DNA from 4 places in the Cellvibrio sp. PSBB006 genome. Region 4 is predicted to be linked to each of the others. Evidence: predicted binding sites of a transcription regulator. Region 4 holds the regulator's gene; each other region holds the start of a gene.
The links. Region 4 encodes LexA, which represses DNA repair genes until DNA is damaged. Its sites were predicted from a motif close to ACTGTNTNTANANACAGT; they were not measured.
Positions count from the first base shown of each region.

Region 1 (4,719 bases), 530 kb from region 4:
CGGGTTGATTTGATTTTGATTGGCGCAATGCAAATCTATAGTCTTTACTCAATGTATCGATGGTAAGTCGGTCTAGGTCTCCAGGGTATTCGTTGACAAAGGGATGTGCGATTAGGTACTGATTCTTATCCCTCACTCTGATCAATCAACGCGGGCGAAATGCTCGCTTTAGATTGCTATATTGGATTTTTATGTATTCTGCCAGCGTGGTTTTCATAGCAGCCTTGGTTATTGTAGAAATAGCAGGAGAAAACATTGAAGAGAATAATTTATCTTCCGGGATTAGGGCATGAGCATCTGGATATTTCTTTAAAAGCTTATGCATTGAGAATGATGAAGGCTATTGATGAGCAGAATCCTGATCCTTCAAAAAAATACCGTATCGAATCGGCTGATAGAGAATATGATGTGGATGGAACCACGGCCGGCGTTGTTAGCATATTTGAAATGGATGTTAATTCAGAAGAAGAAATTTATCGGCTTTATGAATTTAAGTATGGGAGATTTTTGACGGGGAAGTTGAGCGGGTCCAATATTCTATATCGGTTTATACCCCTTTTGATTATTCTGGTTTCTCGATTGGGTTCGGTGTTTAAGTCGCTGTTGTCATTTGGTGACGGTGTTAGCAAGAAGTCAAAAATTCAAGCACTATATTTTATGGTTATTTACTGCTTCCTGGCGGTGTACCTTATTCTTTTGGTGCCATCATTGCTGAGTTTTATTGCAAGTATTATGGCTGATCACCATCAGCTGAATTATTTAAGCGGTTACATTAAAGACTGGGAAGGCATTTTTCAGGCAATCCTGGTTTCGTTTTCCGGTTTCATGTTATTTATGCCACGGTCTAAAAATGTATTTTCAGAGATGGCAGCCGAATATATTGGCGCAAATCAATATTTAAGTGCAGGCGATCAAAGATTGCTAATGATGGGAAAGCTTAGTCGTTTGATTGAGGTGATGTCTGAAGAGGGTACTGATATTACATTCGAGATTCATGCTTATAGCTTTGGGTCGGTATTGGCCCTGGACGCATTATTTCCATATGAAGCGGAGCCAAGTTACAGGATTAAAAATAATGTGACCAGGTTAGTTACTATTGGGTGTCCATTTGATTTTATAGAAATTTATTGGTCAAATTATTTTAATGACAGAAAGCATTCAGGTGTATCTTTGCCTGTGTGGATTAATATCAATTCTGATCTTGATGTCTTGTCTACAAAGTTTGATGGTAACCCAGCTAAGAAGCTTGCTTTTATTGGTTCGGAACAGTTCTGGGAAAGGCATCAGTGCATTGACGTTACCTATAATATGATAAACCCAAAAAGAATATCATTCTTTCAAATGTTGATGTTTTATGGCGTGAGAGCCCATCAAATGTACTGGGATAATCATGTTGATTCAAGAAGCTGTTTGTCCTATGTCGTTGAATCATGAAGTAAATATAATGTATTGAAGGAGTAGGGTATTGGCAATGTCGTGCCCACGTCCTTGCAAAGCTAGCCCCCTCCGACGCCAGGATTTTAAGGCTTGACGCCATGCACTATTGGATATACTGTATTTGCATACAGTATATCCAGGTCTTGGTAGTCTGCCATGAGTCGCACCCTCGAAAAATTAACAATTTTATCCGGCGCCGCAAAATACGATGCCTCCTGTTCGTCCAGTGGCAGCAAACGTGCCAATCACAATAAAGGGTTGGGCAATTCGGATGGCATGGGTATTTGCCACAGCTATACCGAGGACGGCCGCTGCGTTTCCTTGCTGAAAATCCTGTTTACCAATCACTGTATCTATGACTGCGCCTATTGTGTAAGCCGGCGCAGTAATGATGTGCGTCGCGCGGCGTTTACGGTAGAGGAGGTGGTTGATCTCACCATCAATTTTTACCGTCGCAATTATATTGAGGGGTTGTTTCTCAGCTCAGGGATTTTCAAGAGCGCAGATTACACCATGGAGCGCCTGGTGCGCGTGGCGAAAACCTTGCGCCAACAACATAACTTTAATGGCTATATTCATTTAAAAGCGATCCCCGGTGCGAGCCCGGAGTTGTTGCATGAGGCAGGGCTTTATTCGGATCGACTGAGCGTTAATATTGAAATTCCCTCCGAAGTGAGCCTGAAGAAAGTGGCTCCCGAGAAAAACTACCCGGATATCATCACACCGATGAACTACTTGAGCGATGAGAAAGATCGCTACAAGGACGAGAAAAAGCATATCAGGAAAACGCCCTTATTTTTACCGGCGGGGCAGAGTACGCAACTCATTGTCGGCGCTTCACCGGAAAGTGATTTGCAGATTCTTAATCTGGCGGATGGTTTATATAAACAGCAACGCCTCAAGCGTGTGTATTACTCCGGTTATGTGCCCATTGCGACGGATAATCGTGTGCCGGTATTAAAGGCGCCGCCGTTGGTGCGTGAAAATCGCGTGTACCAGGCGGATTGGCTGCTGCGTTTTTATCATTTTTCCGTAGACGAAATTGTCAGCGAAGCGCATCCCAATCTCGATCTGGAGGTGGACCCGAAGGTCAGTTATGCCTTGCGTCATCCGGAAAAATTCCCGGTGGATATTAATAAAGCGGATTACGAGATGATCTTGCGCGTACCCGGTATCGGCGTGAAGTCAGCCATGAAGATTGTGAAATCCCGCGTGCATCAGCGGCTCAATCTGGATCATTTACAGCGGATGGGCGTCGCCTTGAAACGCGCACGTTTTTTCATTACCTGCCCCGGCAGCCAATATCAACATAAAGATTATGAAGCCGGTCGGTTACGCCAGATGATTCTGTCGAGTGAGTCGGTTGCGCGACAGACGCCGCAGCTGAGCCTGTTCGGGTGAGCTGTGAGCCTCTATCTGTATGACGGCAGTTTTGATGGTTTGCTGACGGCCATCTTTGAATGCTTTGCCGATCGCTGCGAGCCGATAGATATCGTCAATGAGGAAATCTATCAAGCGTCGCTGCTTGAAGACCTGCGTCCAGTCCAGACGGATACCACCAAAGCTGAACGGGTTATCAAAGGTATAGACGCGCGTTCAGATGGCGTGGGCGGGGAACTGGTTTATCAATTATTCCTGTCTGAACTGGCGGGAATAGAGTTGCGTATTTATCGGCTGGTGCGGTTACTGGTTCGCCAGAACGACCCCAATATCCTCGAAAACTTTGCCAACCCGGATGTGCTTTACAGCGCGCAGGTCAAAAAGATGATCAGCCGCGAAGTGCATCGTATGCACGCGTTTGTACGTTTTCAAAAAGCTGATAACGATATTTACTACGCGGTTATCAGCCCTGATTTTAATGTGATTCCCTTAATCGGCGATCACTTTCAACGACGTTACGCTGACCAGCCTTGGGTTATCTTTGATACGCGCCGGCATTATGGGTTGTATTACGATGTGAATAACCTGTCTTTTATTGATGCTAGTTCAGATATCCTTTCCTTCGCTACGGTTAACGCCGCTGTTAACTCTTCCCTTGACGGTCTTGAGGACCAATACCAACAATTATGGAAGCAATATTTCCAGTCGGTTACGATCCAGGAACGGCGCAACATTAAATTGCACTTGCGCCATATGCCGAGGCGATACTGGAAGTATTTGATTGAGAAGCAGGTGGGTAGGAAATAACCTCGTCCGTTGGTCGTAAAGCGACGCGCTCCAGTGGCGAAATGCTTGGCCTTGGTATTTACTGTTTATCCTAATAGATAAAGGAATCTACCTTCGGAGGTGTCAAATGGCCCTGTTCGACGAGATACGCAAAGCATTAATGGATCTGGCTACCAGCCTGCCCAAGATCAACCGTGAAAATCGTAAGGAAATACGCGAGATCGTACTTGAGCTCCAATCAGAGCTGGAAAGGTCATTGACGATGGCGATTTTTTACCTGGATGGTGTATCACGCATAAAGCCGCGCCCGGAACTACTCGATCATCTTTACTCCGCGCCCATGAAGCTGATGGACACCTACAACCAGTTTAAAGTGTGTGCTGGATTGTATGGTCTTGCGGATCGATTTCAGGATGTATTTTCGTCGCTTAAGGGTTCTATTGCTGTGGGACAAGTGTCTGCATTAGAAAACCTGGTGCGGGACTTATCCAATGGTGAACGCATGGTTATGGATGGCCTGCGCGATATGACGGGTATGCTGGCGGACTTTGCCCGGCAATTGGATGTGTTGAATGGTGATGATTATGACGACTGTTATAGACGATTGCTCGACCGTGTAGACCTGGAGAGAAAAGAATTGAAATCTCAAATTGAATGGCTCAGTAAAACGGTTAAAGAAGTGTTGACCAAGATGTAGACGGTCTGTTGAGCATGAAAATCCCTCGTTTTAAGAGACTGAAGCCTGGTTTCTTTGTAACTATTTAAGTAAATCAGTGTTTCTTTTCGTTATGTGTGTATTTTAGTAATGAATTTTTCAATCTTTACTTGTATTTTAGTCCTAAAATACCTGGCTATAAAATTTCCTTGACAGAGCTTTTTGATGATCACTATTATTTAATAACTTAATCAGTGTAAGTTAATAATTACATAAATAATAATGAGGTCATCTAATGAACAGTATCCGCAAGCCTGGATTCTTGGCTCCAATAGGTTGTTTTATAGGTATCTTACCCCTGGTTTTAACGCTTTCGGGTTGTGGCAGTGATGATAACCCCATCGATAAAGACTCTGATGTAGCGCTGATTATCCTTGAGGAAGGGCAAACGGTTGACGATG
Region 1 is NZ_CP021382.1:1,021,654-1,026,372, reverse strand. Features, by position in the region: gene CBR65_RS04215 (hypothetical protein) at 256-1,434, shown strand; gene CBR65_RS04210 (putative DNA modification/repair radical SAM protein) at 1,594-2,838, shown strand; gene CBR65_RS04205 (TIGR03915 family putative DNA repair protein) at 2,842-3,624, shown strand; gene CBR65_RS04200 (hypothetical protein) at 3,731-4,300, shown strand; gene CBR65_RS04195 (hypothetical protein) at 4,554-4,719, shown strand, end outside.
Region 1: CBR65_RS04210 (putative DNA modification/repair radical SAM protein) is a predicted target of LexA. The motif match lies at 1,552-1,569, and genes of this name have one in related genera.

Region 2 (4,719 bases), 2.2 Mb from region 4:
TGACTGGAGAGCCGGGGCCGCGCCTGCCTGAACCCTGCCGGCCAAAGGATATCGAGGCAGCCCTGGCAATTCAGGAGGCGGTAACCGATCTTTGGTGCGAAAGCCAGGACGACTCCGTCGGTGCCTGGAAGTGTTTGCAACCCCCACCCGACAAGCTGGTGGTAGGCCCCATCTATACCTCAACCATCAACAGCATTCCGCCGGTCGCGATCTGGCCCAAGGGCGATCGGGCGCGCATCGAACCGGAACTGGCCTTCTTCTTCGGTAAAGACCTGCCGCCGCGCGCCGAACCCTATACGCCCGCCGATGTGGATGCCGCCATTGCGCGCACCCATCTGGCGTTGGAGTTGATCAATAGTCGCTACGAAGAGCCAGCCAGTGCCGAATTTCCGGAGATGCTGGCAGATGGCCTGGTCAATCAGGGGCTGTTTATCGGCCCGGAAGTCAGTGCCGAGAAATCAAAGCAGGCCAGTGAGATTCAAATTCATATTGAATACGCCAACGGCGAGACCAGCGAACACGCCGGTCGCCATCCCAATACCCACCCGCGGGCGCCGCTGTACTGGCTGGCGGAATTCCTGCGCAGTCGGGGTCAGGGTATTGTGGCGGGACAAGCGGTCATCACCGGTTCTTACGCCGGTGTTATAGATGTGCCATTAAACACCAACATCAAGGTGTACTACACCGACCTCGGAATGTTGGAAGTCAGCTTCACGGCGAAGTGATGGTGCACATCATCCGCCGATGACAAACTCAGGAGCAGTGCCTATGTCAGAGTCAAACGCCGATAAGCCCTTTTTTTCCTGCCAGATTCCGGTGCGCTGGGGCGATATGGATGCCTTCGGGCACGTCAACAACACCTTGTACCTGCGCTACATTGAAGAAGCGCGCTTCCAGTGGATGATGAGCAAAGGCATCCCCATCGGGGGTGATTCCTACCCCGTGGTGGTGAAGATCGGCTGCACGTTTTACCGGCCGGTATTCCACCCGGAAACCTTGCGCATCGATTGTTATATCTCCGATCCAGGCCGCTCCAGTTTTATGGTGGATTACAAGATTTACACCTCGGCAGAGCCGGATAACCCGGCAGCGGACAGCTTCTCCAAGGTCGTCTGGGTCGACGGCAAGACCGGCAAGTCCATGCCTCTGCCGGATGCGGTGCGCGCCTGGTTTGATTGACAGGCTGCTCAGCTATCCAGCAGGCCGAAATCGACCGTCGGCAAGTGTTCAATAGCCGGTTTAGCAAACAAGTAACCTTGGAAAAGGTTAACGCCCATCGCGCGCAGGGTGTCCAGCTCTGCGCGGGTTTCCACGCCTTCCGCGATGATGGTGATATCCAGCTCCAGCGCGGTACCCACCACGCCTTTCACGATAGATTGACGAACGCGATTGCTATCGAGGTTGCGGATTAAATCCATGTCCAGCTTGATGATGTGCGGCTGGAACTCGGCCAGCAGATTCAAGCCCGCATGACCTGCGCCAAAATCATCAATGGCGGTAACGAAGCCCCGGTTGCGATACTCGAAAAAAATATTAGCTAAATGGTCGGGGTCGCGGATGGGTTCGGATTCGGTGACTTCGAAGATAATTCGCTCACAGGGAAAGTTATTCTTTCGCGCCGCTTCCAGGGTTGACCGAATGCACGCCTGCGGCCGATACACGGCATTGGGCAGAAAATTGATGCTCAGATAAGACTGCATTTGTAAACGAGTAGCCAATTCAATAGCGCGTATGCGACACAATTGGTCAAACTGGTAACGGTTGGCCTCGGTGACCTGACTCAGGATGGCATAAGCGCCCTCGCCGTTGATTCCGCGCACTAACGCCTCGTGGGCAAAAATGTTGCGTTGGTTGATATCCACAATAGGCTGAAACGCCATGGTGAACTCAAATGGCAGGGGCGGCATGTCCCGGCAATCCCCACATCCGGCAACTTGGGGATCAATCTTATCTGTCATGCATAACCTCTCTATTGGATTGCGCTCGCCAATACGGTGGCATGGCTGTCTCCAGTATAGGTGACCGAGCCTCGCCGGGCTGGCAGGCCAACGCTTCTGAATGAAGTTTATTAACGGCGGGTATCTACCCTATTCACAAGATCGGGGTGGCCAACTGTACATGCAGACAGTAAAATCGGACGAACCCCTGAATCAGCGCTGGAAAAACGGTAGACTAGCGGCCTTTTCCACCGCCACCCGACGATAGACGTGCTTATGGATGTTTCACCCCTGCTCAATCACCTCAACGATGCCCAGCGTGCCGCTGTGTCGGCGCCGGCGGGCAATCAACTGATCCTGGCGGGAGCGGGCAGCGGCAAGACGCGCGTCTTGGTGCATCGTATCGCCTGGTTAATCCAGATAGAGCGTGTGTCACCCTACTCCATCATGGCGGTGACCTTTACCAACAAAGCGGCGCGGGAGATGCGTGGTCGCCTTGAAGAACTTTTCAGTGAAACCCACCAGAACATCAATACACGCAATATGTGGGTGGGGACGTTTCACGGGTTGGCGCATCGTTTATTGAAAGCGCACTGGCAGGACGCGAACTTGCCGCAGAATTTCCAGATTCTCGACAGCGATGATCAACTGCGGCTCATCAAGCGCGTGTATCAGACACTGAATCTCGATGAGAATAAATGGCCCCATCGCCAGGCCCAGTGGTACATCAACGGCCAGAAAGATGAAGGTTTGCGTCCGCAACATATTCAGGAAACTGGCGATCCCTTTGTGCGCACCATGCTGCAAATTTATCGTGCCTATGAAGAAGATTGCCAGCGTGGCGGTATGGTGGACTTCGCTGAGTTGTTATTGCGTGCCCACGAGCTCTGGTTGAATAAACCGCATATCCTCGAACATTACCGCAACCGTTTTCCGTTTATCCTCGTGGACGAATTTCAGGATACTAACAGCGTGCAATACGCCTGGTTGCGTGTGCTAGCGGGCAAGCAATGTTTTGTGACCGCGGTGGGCGATGACGACCAATCCATCTACGGTTGGCGCGGTGCCAAGATTGAAAATATCCAGAGTTTTGCTGAAGACTTCGGCAACGCGGAAACCATTCGCCTCGAACAAAATTATCGCTCCACGTCTACGATTCTCAACGCCGCCAACGCGGTGATCGCGCATAACTTTGGCCGTCTCGGCAAAGAGTTATGGACCGAGGGCGCGGAAGGCGAACCCATTTCACTTTACGCGGCGTACAACGAACAGGATGAAGCGCGTTTTATTGTGGAGCGCATTCAGGAGTGGATTCGCCAGGGCAATAACAAAAATGCCTGCGCTATTTTGTATCGCTCCAACGCCCAGTCGCGCGTACTGGAAGAAGCCTTGCTACGCGAAGCCATTGCCTATCGCATCTACGGCGGCCAGCGATTCTATGATCGGCTGGAAATTAAAAACGCTGTGGCATACATGCGTTTGATCAATAATCCTCATGACGACGCAGCCTTTGAGCGCGTCATCAATACCCCGACGCGCGGTATCGGCGGTAAAACGGTGGATGATATTCGTCAATTCGCGCGGGAGAATGGCTGCTCACTCTGGCGCGCGTCAGAGATGATGATCGCCAATCGTGTACTGACGGCGCGCGCTGGTAATGCCGTGCAAACGTTTATTACCCTGGTCAGTAAACTTGCTCGCGACGCCAACGACATTGACCTGCACGGTGATGTACCGGCTTTGGATCAAATCGCGCGGCAGGTGATTGAAGACACCGGCCTGCTGGATTTTCACCAGAGCGAAAAAGGTGAGAAAGGCCAGGCGCGCGGCGAAAACTTGCAGGAACTGGTGAATGCCTGCCGCGTGTTCGACGTAGATCAGGAAGATGAAATGTCGGCGCTGCAACAATTTCTCGACACGGCGGCGCTGGATGCTGGTGAAACCCAGGCCGACGAATTTGAAGATGCGGTGCAGATGATGACGCTGCACTCGGCCAAAGGCCTGGAATTTCCGCTGGTATTTTTGGCTGGTGTGGAGGAAGGTTTATTTCCGCACAAGATGTCGGCGGATGATCCCGATCGTTTGGAGGAAGAACGCCGTTTGTGTTATGTGGGTATTACGCGGGCGATGGAGAAGCTTTATATCAGCTACGCAGAAACCCGCCGCCTGTATGGCAATGAAACATTTAATGCGGTTTCGCGGTTTGTGAAGGAAATTCCGAGCAAGTGTATTCAGGAAGTGCGTTTGAAGACGGCGGTGACGCGACCGGTGAGTTATCAGCGTAATGTCGGTAATGCGGCGCGTTTGAGCGACAGTGGTGAGGGTACGGGTTTTCATTTGGGTCAGCGGGTACAGCATGCGATTTTTGGTGAGGGTGTGATTTTGCATTTTGAGGGTCAGGGTGCGGGGGCGCGGGTGCAGGTGAATTTTGATAGTGAAGGGAGTAAGTGGTTGATGATGCAGTATGCTAATTTGGCGGCTATTTAAAAGTTTACTGAGAGTGGTGCTTCGCATTCCGTTTTCCCTGAGCTTATTGATTTCGAAAACGCATGCACACGTCCCTGTGGCTCCCGCAATTCATCCATGAATTGAGGGTTTCGAAACCAATAAGCTCAGGGCAAACTCGCAATGTGCAAGTTGCGCGAATTAAAAAACACAATATTAACCACAATAACGAATAACAATCATGACTGAAACATCCCCACAAAAAGTTAATTGGTATCCCTTGGTGATCCTGACGCTGGTCGCGGCGTTGGTGTTGGTATTCTCGCTGTTGGTCCTG
Region 2 is NZ_CP021382.1:3,533,708-3,538,426, forward strand. Features, by position in the region: gene CBR65_RS14565 (fumarylacetoacetate hydrolase family protein) at 1-725, shown strand, start outside; gene CBR65_RS14570 (thioesterase family protein) at 769-1,179, shown strand; gene CBR65_RS14575 (EAL domain-containing protein) at 1,188-1,958, opposite strand; gene uvrD (DNA helicase II) at 2,214-4,424, shown strand; gene CBR65_RS14585 (TRAP transporter substrate-binding protein) at 4,624-4,719, shown strand, end outside.
Region 2: uvrD (DNA helicase II) is a predicted target of LexA. The motif match lies at 2,112-2,129, and genes of this name have one in related genera.

Region 3 (4,719 bases), 1.8 Mb from region 4:
AAAGGTGATCGGAAGCAAACCGCCGGCGGAGGCACCCATCAGAAAACACATAATCAGGTTCCACTCGAATGTCGGCATAGCGCCACAGATTGCGGTGCCGATAAACATAAGTGCAGATAATAAAATAGCGGCGCGGCGACCCATGGTGTCAGCCATTCGGCCCCAGATGATCGAGCCGACTGTCGTGCCGGTGAGTGCGACCAGTGCCAGGGTACCGGCGGCTTGCTTGCTGATTTCATATTCCAGGGTCATACCCGGCATGACAAACCCGAGTGTGGCTGGCTTCATCACATCGACAGCAACGGCGACAACCAGGGCTATAACCAGTTTCCAGTGTTCCCAATTCAGCGGCATGTTGTCTGCCACATGGAAATGTATAGTGCCGTGATCACCTTGGCGCAGTTGAGCCAGGCGCGGCATTAATCCATACCAGGCCATAAGGATACCCAGCGGAATCAATCCCATGCCGGTGAGCATGGTGGTATCCATAGGCATACCTACCATGCGATAACCCATGTGCGAGGCATGCATGAACATGGGCACATGAGCGAGCACGCCGGCAATAATAAAGAGACACCCAAACCAGAATGCGAATGGATGATGAAAAGAGATGCCTTGGGAATTCATACTGCTGCGCCTGTAACAACCATCGTTATGTGTGTTTTAACGATTGTTCTACCCGGCGAGGAAAAACGAGGCAATCAAAAAACCATAAATTTTGGCTATGAATCAGATCGAGTGGTTCTTGCGATTGCAGAACCGGGGCTGATGTCTCAGCCCCGAACGCCTTAGGCACACGCTGCTTTGGCGCGATCAAACAGCGACCGGGTTTTCTCCAGTCGCGTTAATTGCGCTTGGATGCCTTGGTCCATGACGGCATCAATGCGTTTTTGCAAACGTGGCACAGCCTTGCTTACATCATCGCGCAAAATCTTCGCCGTTGTGTCGTCGTCATCAGGCAAAATGTCTGTCATCTCGGCCAGTAAGCCGCCCAGCACACCATTGATAAATTCATCGCGATCAACAGCGGTTTCAGCCAGTTCGTCGCTGCTGAGCAGGTCTGCAAAAGGATGATTCGATTTGCTGTCCAGCAATGCATCCTTCACTAACTCGGTCGTAGCTTGTGACCCGAGCGCCAGGTTCAGCACGCGTCGCGCCTCAGCCCCCAGAGCAACAAAGTCTCGCCAGTTTTTGAGTCGTGGTACTTCAAGAATCTCCTCCAGTATCAATGGATGAAAACGCAATTCAGCCAGCGTCCAAAACAGATGACACCAGATGCGATTGGCGGGCTGTAACCAGTTCAGCATGTTGCGGTAAGTGGTATAAATTTTCTCCAGTGCAGCCGACGGTGTGAACACACCATTGCCCGGTGCGCCACCACTCCAATTACCCAAACCGTTGCGGCCGCTACCTCGTCCGTCAAGGTTGATGTTGACGTAATGGTGCCAGGTGGAGTCGCACACAATGCGTCCCGGCCGTTGGCTTTTCCCAGCATAAGCCTGGGCTAGTCGACCGTCGTAGGCGGAGAGAACGCCAAACATGCGCGGTTTTACTGGCGGTTTCCAAACACCATTTTGAACGGAGCGTCCACCGGATACACCGAAAGCGACAACGTCAGCACCTATGCGTTGTGCCGGTGCGGCAGCAGAAGGTTGGAACTCGGCAAAGTTGAGGCCGGCATCGTTATAGTTTCCGTTGAGTACCGCGTTGCTTGTGACTTCATAACAGACGCTTTCGTGGGGGTGATCCGGATGTACATCAATATCATTGGTGAAACCCGCCGCCCCATTTGCCTCGGGGCGATTCAGCATGGCACCGGGCAGCATCAGAATCGGATGTATACTGGCCGTCCATTGATTCCCGCTGGCGGTGACCTTGTAGTTAGGGTAAAGCCGTTGAGGAATATCATCGGATTGATCGTCAAATTCATAAATCCCGTTAGCGCCGGGATTAACTACCGTATCAATGCGCATGACTGCCTGGTTGGCGTCATTTTCGGTGCCCATGGGCACGTCACTCCATTCTCGCATATGGCGGATACGTGGCAGGCGACCGCTGACAGTACGACCCAGAGTGGCGTGATCGCCTGTTGCGAAGACACCGCCGCCGCTGTTCATGAACTCGGCGATTACCCCGATCTCGGCATCCGTAATACTTCCTCCACCTTGTATACCGAAGATCCATATTTGATCGTAATTCTGCACGGTAACGGCAGGTGATGCTGTTTGAAAATTGAAGTTTGTCTGCACGTTATAGCTGTCCGCGCCGACACTGATGGGACTGGTATGACCGTTGCGATGTGCGAGGGTGAGAACAGGTTTGTTGGACACACCGGGTGCGAGGGTTATCGCGTGGAGGAAGCGCCACAAACCAAAACCGCTGTTCTCATTAAAGCTGAGGCTGCCATCGGTAACGACTAATACCTTTGGGCGGCAACGACGGCGCCAGGCGACAAGATCATTGATATCAAAACGGGCGAGTCCTGCTTCAAGCAGGTTGACATTTGTACGAATCAGTTCCATTGCATTTCTCCCTGGGGCTTTCCACGAAAGGACGGCGATACTGCCCCGAGCGTCGTAAGGCCATCCTTGATTGTGTTGCTAGCGTTATTACGCTACGCCGCTTTGGGTTCAGCTGCAATCCAGGTAAACGACTGTTTTTAGGTTATATATTGTTTAAAAAAATGTTGTTTACAATTGATTTAAAAAAACCACCGCACCCGTTGAGGCAGGTGCAGTGGTAAGAAAGTCACCATGGCTGACATGGGTAACTTTGATTGGAATTCTGGAGGTGGTGAGAGTAATCAGGGTGTAAAACAGCATCCTTGCTGATGAGTCCATAAACCGATGATCGGAACCTGTGTGGCGCTGGGAGAAGCCTGGCAACCGCCAGCTACGCCAACATCAGACCGGCAATACTTTATTGGTTGGCAGCTAGCGACGTCACTTTGTTATCGACCGCTTTGCTGTCTGTCTCTTTATCGACGGACTTCAAGCCGGGATTGACCATACCCTTGGGTTGGGCGTCGGCCTGAAAGGGTTCAAGCAGCTCTTCTGGTTTACCCTTACAGGCTTTGGCTAATTGCTCGCGTCGCTGGGCCAGCAGCAAACCTATGGCTTCGCTGTGTTGATCGCTGATCCCGGGAATCTCGCTCTCAATCAAACTGGTGATATTGGCGGCCAGCTCCAGATACTTATCATGCTCTTCAGCTTGTTTTTTATCTTCAAACATACTTCCATCCCGATCGCATTGCCAAACGGCGATAACTGCCATGATCTTGCCCTCGTGTTTTTGCTTGCATTTCAATAATGTTTAACAGCTCACCGTGATACTGTTTTTATATACAGTATTCTCGGGCGGAAGGATTGTCAACGATTAAATGGAAAAGCTCTTTTGGTCGGATAGGGGAGCGGGCTGTATCTCCGCAGGAGAAGCATGGATAATGGCGCCTCCTTAAGATGACGATACAGGGATACAAACTTTGTCCGAGCACGCTTCAGTCCCCAATAAACCCCGAGCCGGCCTGCTGCGTTCCAGCCTTGTGACAGGCTCTATGACTATGATGTCGCGGGTATTGGGGTTGGTGCGTGACCAGGTGCTGGCTCATGTGCTGGGGGCGGGTGGTGCAGCGGATGCTTTCTTCCTGGCCTTCAAGATTCCGAATTTCTTCCGCCGATTATTTTCCGAAGGTGCTTTTTCCCAGGCATTTGTGCCGGTGCTGTCCGAATACCGCCAAAACGGCAGTCATGCTGCTGTCCAGGCATTGGTGGATCGTGTGGCGGGCTGCCTTGGGTCAGTCTTGTTGTTGGTGACGGTGCTGGCGGTGATTGGTTCACCGGTTGTGGCCGCCATCTTTGCCTCAGGTTATCTGAATGACCCGCTTAAATTTGCGCTCTTGAGCGACCTCATCCGCATTACCTTTCCGTATTTGTTGTTAATTTCCTTGACCGGTTTTGCTGGCGCGGTACTTAACAGCTATGACCGCTTTGCGATTCCTGCATTTACGCCGGTATTGCTGAACATTTGCATGATCGGCGCTGCCTGGTTCGCGGCGCCGTTCTTCTCTCAACCAGTATTTGCCCTGGCGTGGGGGGTATTGTTGGCGGGCGTTTTATCACTCCTGTTCCAGCTGCCGTTTTTGCGGCAGATTCACTTGCTGCCGGTGCCCAGGCTGGATTGGCGCGATCCAGGTGTCAGGCGCATCCTGACATTGATGGTTCCGGCGCTGTTTGGCGTATCGATCAGCCAGATTAACCTGATGCTCGACTCCATCCTGGCGTCGTTTCTGCCAGATGGCAGTGTGGGCTGGTTGTTCTATTCGGATCGGCTTGTAGAGCTGCCATTGGGTGTATTTGCGATTGCCGTAGCAACGGTCATCATGCCCAACTTGTCGCGCCAGCACGCCGCCCAATCCGCCGGGCACTTTAATCGCACCCTGGATTGGGCGATTCGGATGATCATGTTGATTGCCTTGCCGTCCTTATTGGCTTTGATGATCCTGGCTCAGCCGATCCTGTTTACCCTGTTCCATCACGGCCAGATGACCGTGCGCGACATCCTCATGTCCTCATACAGCCTCCAGGCTTATGCCATGGGTTTGCTCGGATTTATGCTGATCAAGGTGTTGGCGCCGGGATATTTTGCGCGCCAGGACATGAAGACCCCGGTCCGTATCGGCGTTATCGCGGTGGCTGCCAATATCGCGATGAAGGCGGTGTT
Region 3 is NZ_CP021382.1:2,261,584-2,266,302, reverse strand. Features, by position in the region: gene CBR65_RS09415 (MFS transporter) at 1-531, opposite strand, end outside; gene CBR65_RS22275 (hypothetical protein) at 544-792, shown strand; gene CBR65_RS09410 (hypothetical protein) at 789-2,522, opposite strand; gene CBR65_RS09405 (YebG family protein) at 2,920-3,273, opposite strand; gene murJ (murein biosynthesis integral membrane protein MurJ) at 3,482-4,719, shown strand, end outside.
Region 3: CBR65_RS09405 (YebG family protein) is a predicted target of LexA. The motif match lies at 3,331-3,348, and genes of this name have one in related genera.

Region 4 (4,719 bases):
GGGGGCAGGAAATCTGGTATACGGGCATCGAAGTGCGCGGTCAGTCCAGTGTGACAGCGCAAGGCCATAAGGTACCTTTGCCCTGGCTGCTGTCCTTAATGCCTGACTTTCTGGTCGGAGGCTCTGCTGAACATATCATCCTGTTAAAAATTCTCGATCCACTAGCTGACGAGCGTTACGGTGATCTGTATTTTGAGATGCATGAGCAAAAACAGGAAGTATATGTTGTTACGCACATTGATTCCCAAGCCTGGCCTGATGGTGTGGGGGGAATTCGCCTGGGATTTAATCAGCACAAGCGTAGTGAGTTTACTGATGATGCCGCATTTAAGGACGCCTATCTGACAGCAGTTCGCGATTATGAAACGGTCAGGCGTGAAATTGATCGGCAACTTGATCAGCAGCGTCTTGCTCATGATATCGCATTGGATGATCCGGTCGATGCCGCTACGCTTAATGCCTGGTTGAGCGAACTGCCACAAAACTTATTAATCCTGGAAAGTGAAAAGCGCGCAGTCATGCATGCTTACACTGCCATGCAGGATTTGCAGCTGGGTGATGTTGTGAAGGTGCCCTGTTTTACACCTCATGCATTGCAGCATGGTGTGCGTACGGTTGAGTTTCAAACGCCAGTGTATGAAAGAAAAATTCTGTCCTTTACACAAAAAGTGTTAACCCAAACGCATTGGGATACAAAAGAAGCGCTTGAAAAAATATCGCTGGCTATTCCAGCTCTTCCCGCGCTGGAGGAGATTGACTCGACAGCAGATGCTGTAGTCGAGCGGGTTGTCACCTTTGATGATTTTGAAGTCTTGAGGATAGGTTTGGCGGCGGGATCTCATTATTACCTGTCAGCGTGTTCCACTTATCGGCTGTTGATGGTGATATCCGGTAGCCTTGTGTGCTATGCAACTGAGTCGTCGATGCCTTCGCAGGCAAAATATACTCATACACAACACTATTTATCTTCGCAGGCTGTGTTGTTGCCTGTTTCTCTTCAGCAAACTGAATGGGAGGCTGGAGATGAAGGCGCGATAGTCTTGCTGGCAGTGCCTACTGAAATTAGCCGCTACGTTGGGAATGAGTGATATGCACAATCACACACGCTCAGCAAGGCACGGTTATTTTGCATCATGTTTATCGGTTGCTCTCATCTGCCTTTACGGCTCGGTTGTGCAGGCTGCATCGCAACCTTTGTTGTGGCAGGTGCAAGACAAAGAGTCCCGGGTTCGCCTATATCTATTCGGTTCGCTACATTACGGCGATGAAAAATTTTATCCGTTGCCGGATGCTGTGCTTCGAGCTTATCGGGACTCAGATATTTTAGCGGTTGAATTGGATATTGATGCGCTGGATGGCCGAAAAGTGCGAACTGCACTTGAGCAGAATGGCTATTATGCCGGTGAAAAAAACTTGCAAACTGACCTGGATTCGCAAACATGGACATCACTGATAAATGTGGCCAACACCTTGGATGTCGATGTTCAGCGGCTCAATCAATTCAAGCCCTGGTTGGCGGCAATGCAACTAACCAACAGGCAGCTAGCGCTCAGCGATTATCAGCAGTCGCTCGGTCTGGATAAATATTTTTTATCTGAAGCTCGCAATCAAAAAGTTGTCCTGGAACTGGAATCCCTCGATGAACAAATGCAATTGTTCAATCAGTTAAGTGAAATTGAGCAGCGGGAATTTTTACAAACAACCTTGAACGAACATGAGAAGGCGGAAGAAAGCCTGAACAAGCTGGCCGATGCATGGTATCGCGGCGATGAAGATGTTTTGCAAACCTTGGTGTTCAGCGCATTTCGCAAGCGCGAGCTAGGGCAAAAGCTTTATCAGTCTATCTTTGTTGAACGCAATAAGAATATGCTGAATGCTATTGATGCACAGCTGAAAGAATCACAAAAAATTTTTCTCGTCGTGGGTATTGGTCATATGCTGGGTGATGATGGGCTGGTGTCACTGCTTGAAGGGCGGGGATACCGGGTTACGCAGGTTAATACGGCGCAGAAAGATTGATGAAGAGCGGGTTAATGTTAGAATAAAGCCGTGTTCCATTTGCAGTTCAACCCTGCAAAACAATAGAGGTTAGTATGCCATCAACGCTATATGAAATCGCCGAATTACCAAACGGCGATGTCGTGCTGAGAAAAGTCGATGATGAGGGCGGGGAGCCTTTGGTTCGGCTCAGCTTTTCTGCGGAATCACTGGCTTTTATGGGTGAAGGAAAATTTGAAGTCGCTAAGGCAATGATTGAAGCCGGAATGGAAGCTGCTACTGAGTTGGCAGACCAGGATCATCTGGATGAGTTTTCTGAGGGGCTTCCCGAGTTTGAAAAACCGATTCTGCATTAATATCAATGGGGCTATCCATAAACCCCTATGTACCTCCGATTCCTTTTGATATCCCTCAGTAATTAACGTACCCGCAACAATAAACCCTGACAATGGCCTTGGGCGGCCGCAGATTCCAATTGCTTCAATTCTTTGTCATTCAGCTTGCCAGGACTGGCGATAACGGTATGGCTATTTCCTGCGGCCAAGGCTTCCCATGTAATCCACAAGGTATTTTGTTGATCATGGCAATGAATCAGGCGAATCAGACGAGTATCAATTCCAAAGCTCTCCAGTGATTGCCGTGTAATGTTGTGGGGCGCAATCCAGGTAATCCAGCGGTCATGGCAGGTCTTGCTGAGATAGGCGAGCATGGGTAGTAGAAGGGCAGCTTGTTCCGGGGAATGGCTGGTTAAGACGAGTTCAGTCACGCCGCTGTTATAACGGGGCTCACCGCCGGGTTGTTCATCTATACGCACTGTATTAGTCACGGCGAATCACCCCTACGCTCAAACCTTCGATGCTGAAATCCTGGTCTCGCAGGTCGACTTCAATCACTTTGAAATCAGGGTTTTCAGGCCAGAGTTCCACCTGTGCGCGGTTACCAATGCGTTTGAAACGCTTGACGGTTACCTCGTCACCAATCCGCGCTACAACGATCTGGCCGTTGCGTGCTTGATCAGTTCGATGCACAGCGAGTAAATCGCCATCGAGAATACCGGCATCTTTCATGCTCAGACCGTGAACACGCAATAGGTAATCTGCACTGGGGGAGAAAAAGCTATAGGGAATATTGCAGTAATCTTCGATATGTTCCTGGGCAAGGATAGGGTTACCTGCTGCAACCCGGCCTACGATGGGAATACCGTTTTGGGAATCCGGTAGGCGGATGCCGCGAGAAGCACCAGCGATAATTTCGATAGCCCCTTTTTTCGCCAGAGCTTTGATATGTTCTTCCGCTGCATTGGCAGACTTAAAGCCGAGAATGCGGGCAATTTCTGCGCGGGTGGGCGGATAACCGGTCTCTTCGGTGTAGCTCTTGATTAGCTGTAAGACTTGTTCCTGGCGGGAGGTCAGATTGGCCATGGGGCGCTCCAGATGAATCTGTTTATTTATACAGTTGTTGTGATTATATACAGTATTTCATCATCCGCAACCCCTATTTTAAGGGGCGGAGAAGCCACCAATAAGATACCGATTAAAGCCGTCGCCCATTCTTGATGGCCTGGAGTTTCCCCCGTTTAAAATACAGGTGTTGGACGAACTGACCGGAGCCGGGGTGGTAAGTCCAGAGATCCACTTCTTCACAGGGAACGATGATGGTGGTGTTTGCCTGGCCTACGATGGTGATAGGTTCACAATAACTATCGGTAAATACCGGTTCACCGCACTGGTCAAGCACATCTGATTTGGTATCTCCGGTTTGCACCAGGGAATTGCTACAGCGCATGGAGTCTGCCAGTGCTGGCTGTAAATACAAGCCGCCTACTAACAGCGCAAGATAAGCGCAGATTCTCATATCACTACCTCGACAGTTCAGGTGCACCATGTAAATGAATGAAAGGCTATTGGTTTCTTGTGGCTTTTTTGACTCGGTACCAAGGTAGTAATTCCTGTGGCACGCATTTTAGATGTTACCAAGTCCGGATTAATAAAAGCTTAACGGCCAGCCCGTCGTAGCACCTTGTCCATCATCCGCGTACTTAACAGGCGCCGCAGGATACTCATCAGATAAGTTGGAAAAGTAACGCAGTAGCGCGGTTTGGGCAAATCACTTTCCAGGGCATGTTTCAGACGTTTGTAGACAGCATCGGGTCCGAGAGTAAAGGGAGCCGCTGCACCGGGTTTGGCGAGCCGCTGAATCGCCGATTGATAGTGTTCGGCAAATCGACTTTTTTCAATATCGATGTTGGCTTTCAGAGCGCCGAGCGCATTTTTACGGAAATCGCTCAGGATTGGACCCGGTTCAATCAGGCTGACGTGAACACCTGTGCCATTGAGTTCAAGTCGTAATGTATCGGTCAGCCCTTCCAGCGCAAATTTGCTGGCGTTGTAAGCTCCACGCAAGGGCATGGCAGCAAAGCCGAGGATCGAGCTATTTTGAATGATACGACCATAGCCTTGGCGGATCATGATAGGCAAAATTTTATTTGTCAGCTCCAGCCAGCCAAATACATTGGTTTCAAATTGCTCTCTCAAGACATCCCGGCTTAAATCTTCCACGGCACCGGGTTGACCGTAGGCGCCGTTATTAAATAACGCATAAAGCTCGCCGCCGGTGAGTTCCAGTGTTTGTGCGACTGCACGCTCAATACTTCCGGAATCATTTAAGTCCAACGGGATGCAGGTTAATCCATCGGCCTGTAGTCGTGAAACATCGGTCAGT
Region 4 is NZ_CP021382.1:489,182-493,900, forward strand. Features, by position in the region: gene CBR65_RS02220 (hypothetical protein) at 1-1,088, shown strand, start outside; gene CBR65_RS02225 (TraB/GumN family protein) at 1,174-2,019, shown strand; gene CBR65_RS02230 (hypothetical protein) at 2,094-2,354, shown strand; gene CBR65_RS02235 (cell division inhibitor SulA) at 2,417-2,824, opposite strand; gene lexA (transcriptional repressor LexA) at 2,817-3,419, opposite strand; gene CBR65_RS02245 (DUF2845 domain-containing protein) at 3,532-3,852, opposite strand; gene CBR65_RS02250 (SDR family oxidoreductase) at 3,993-4,719, opposite strand, start outside.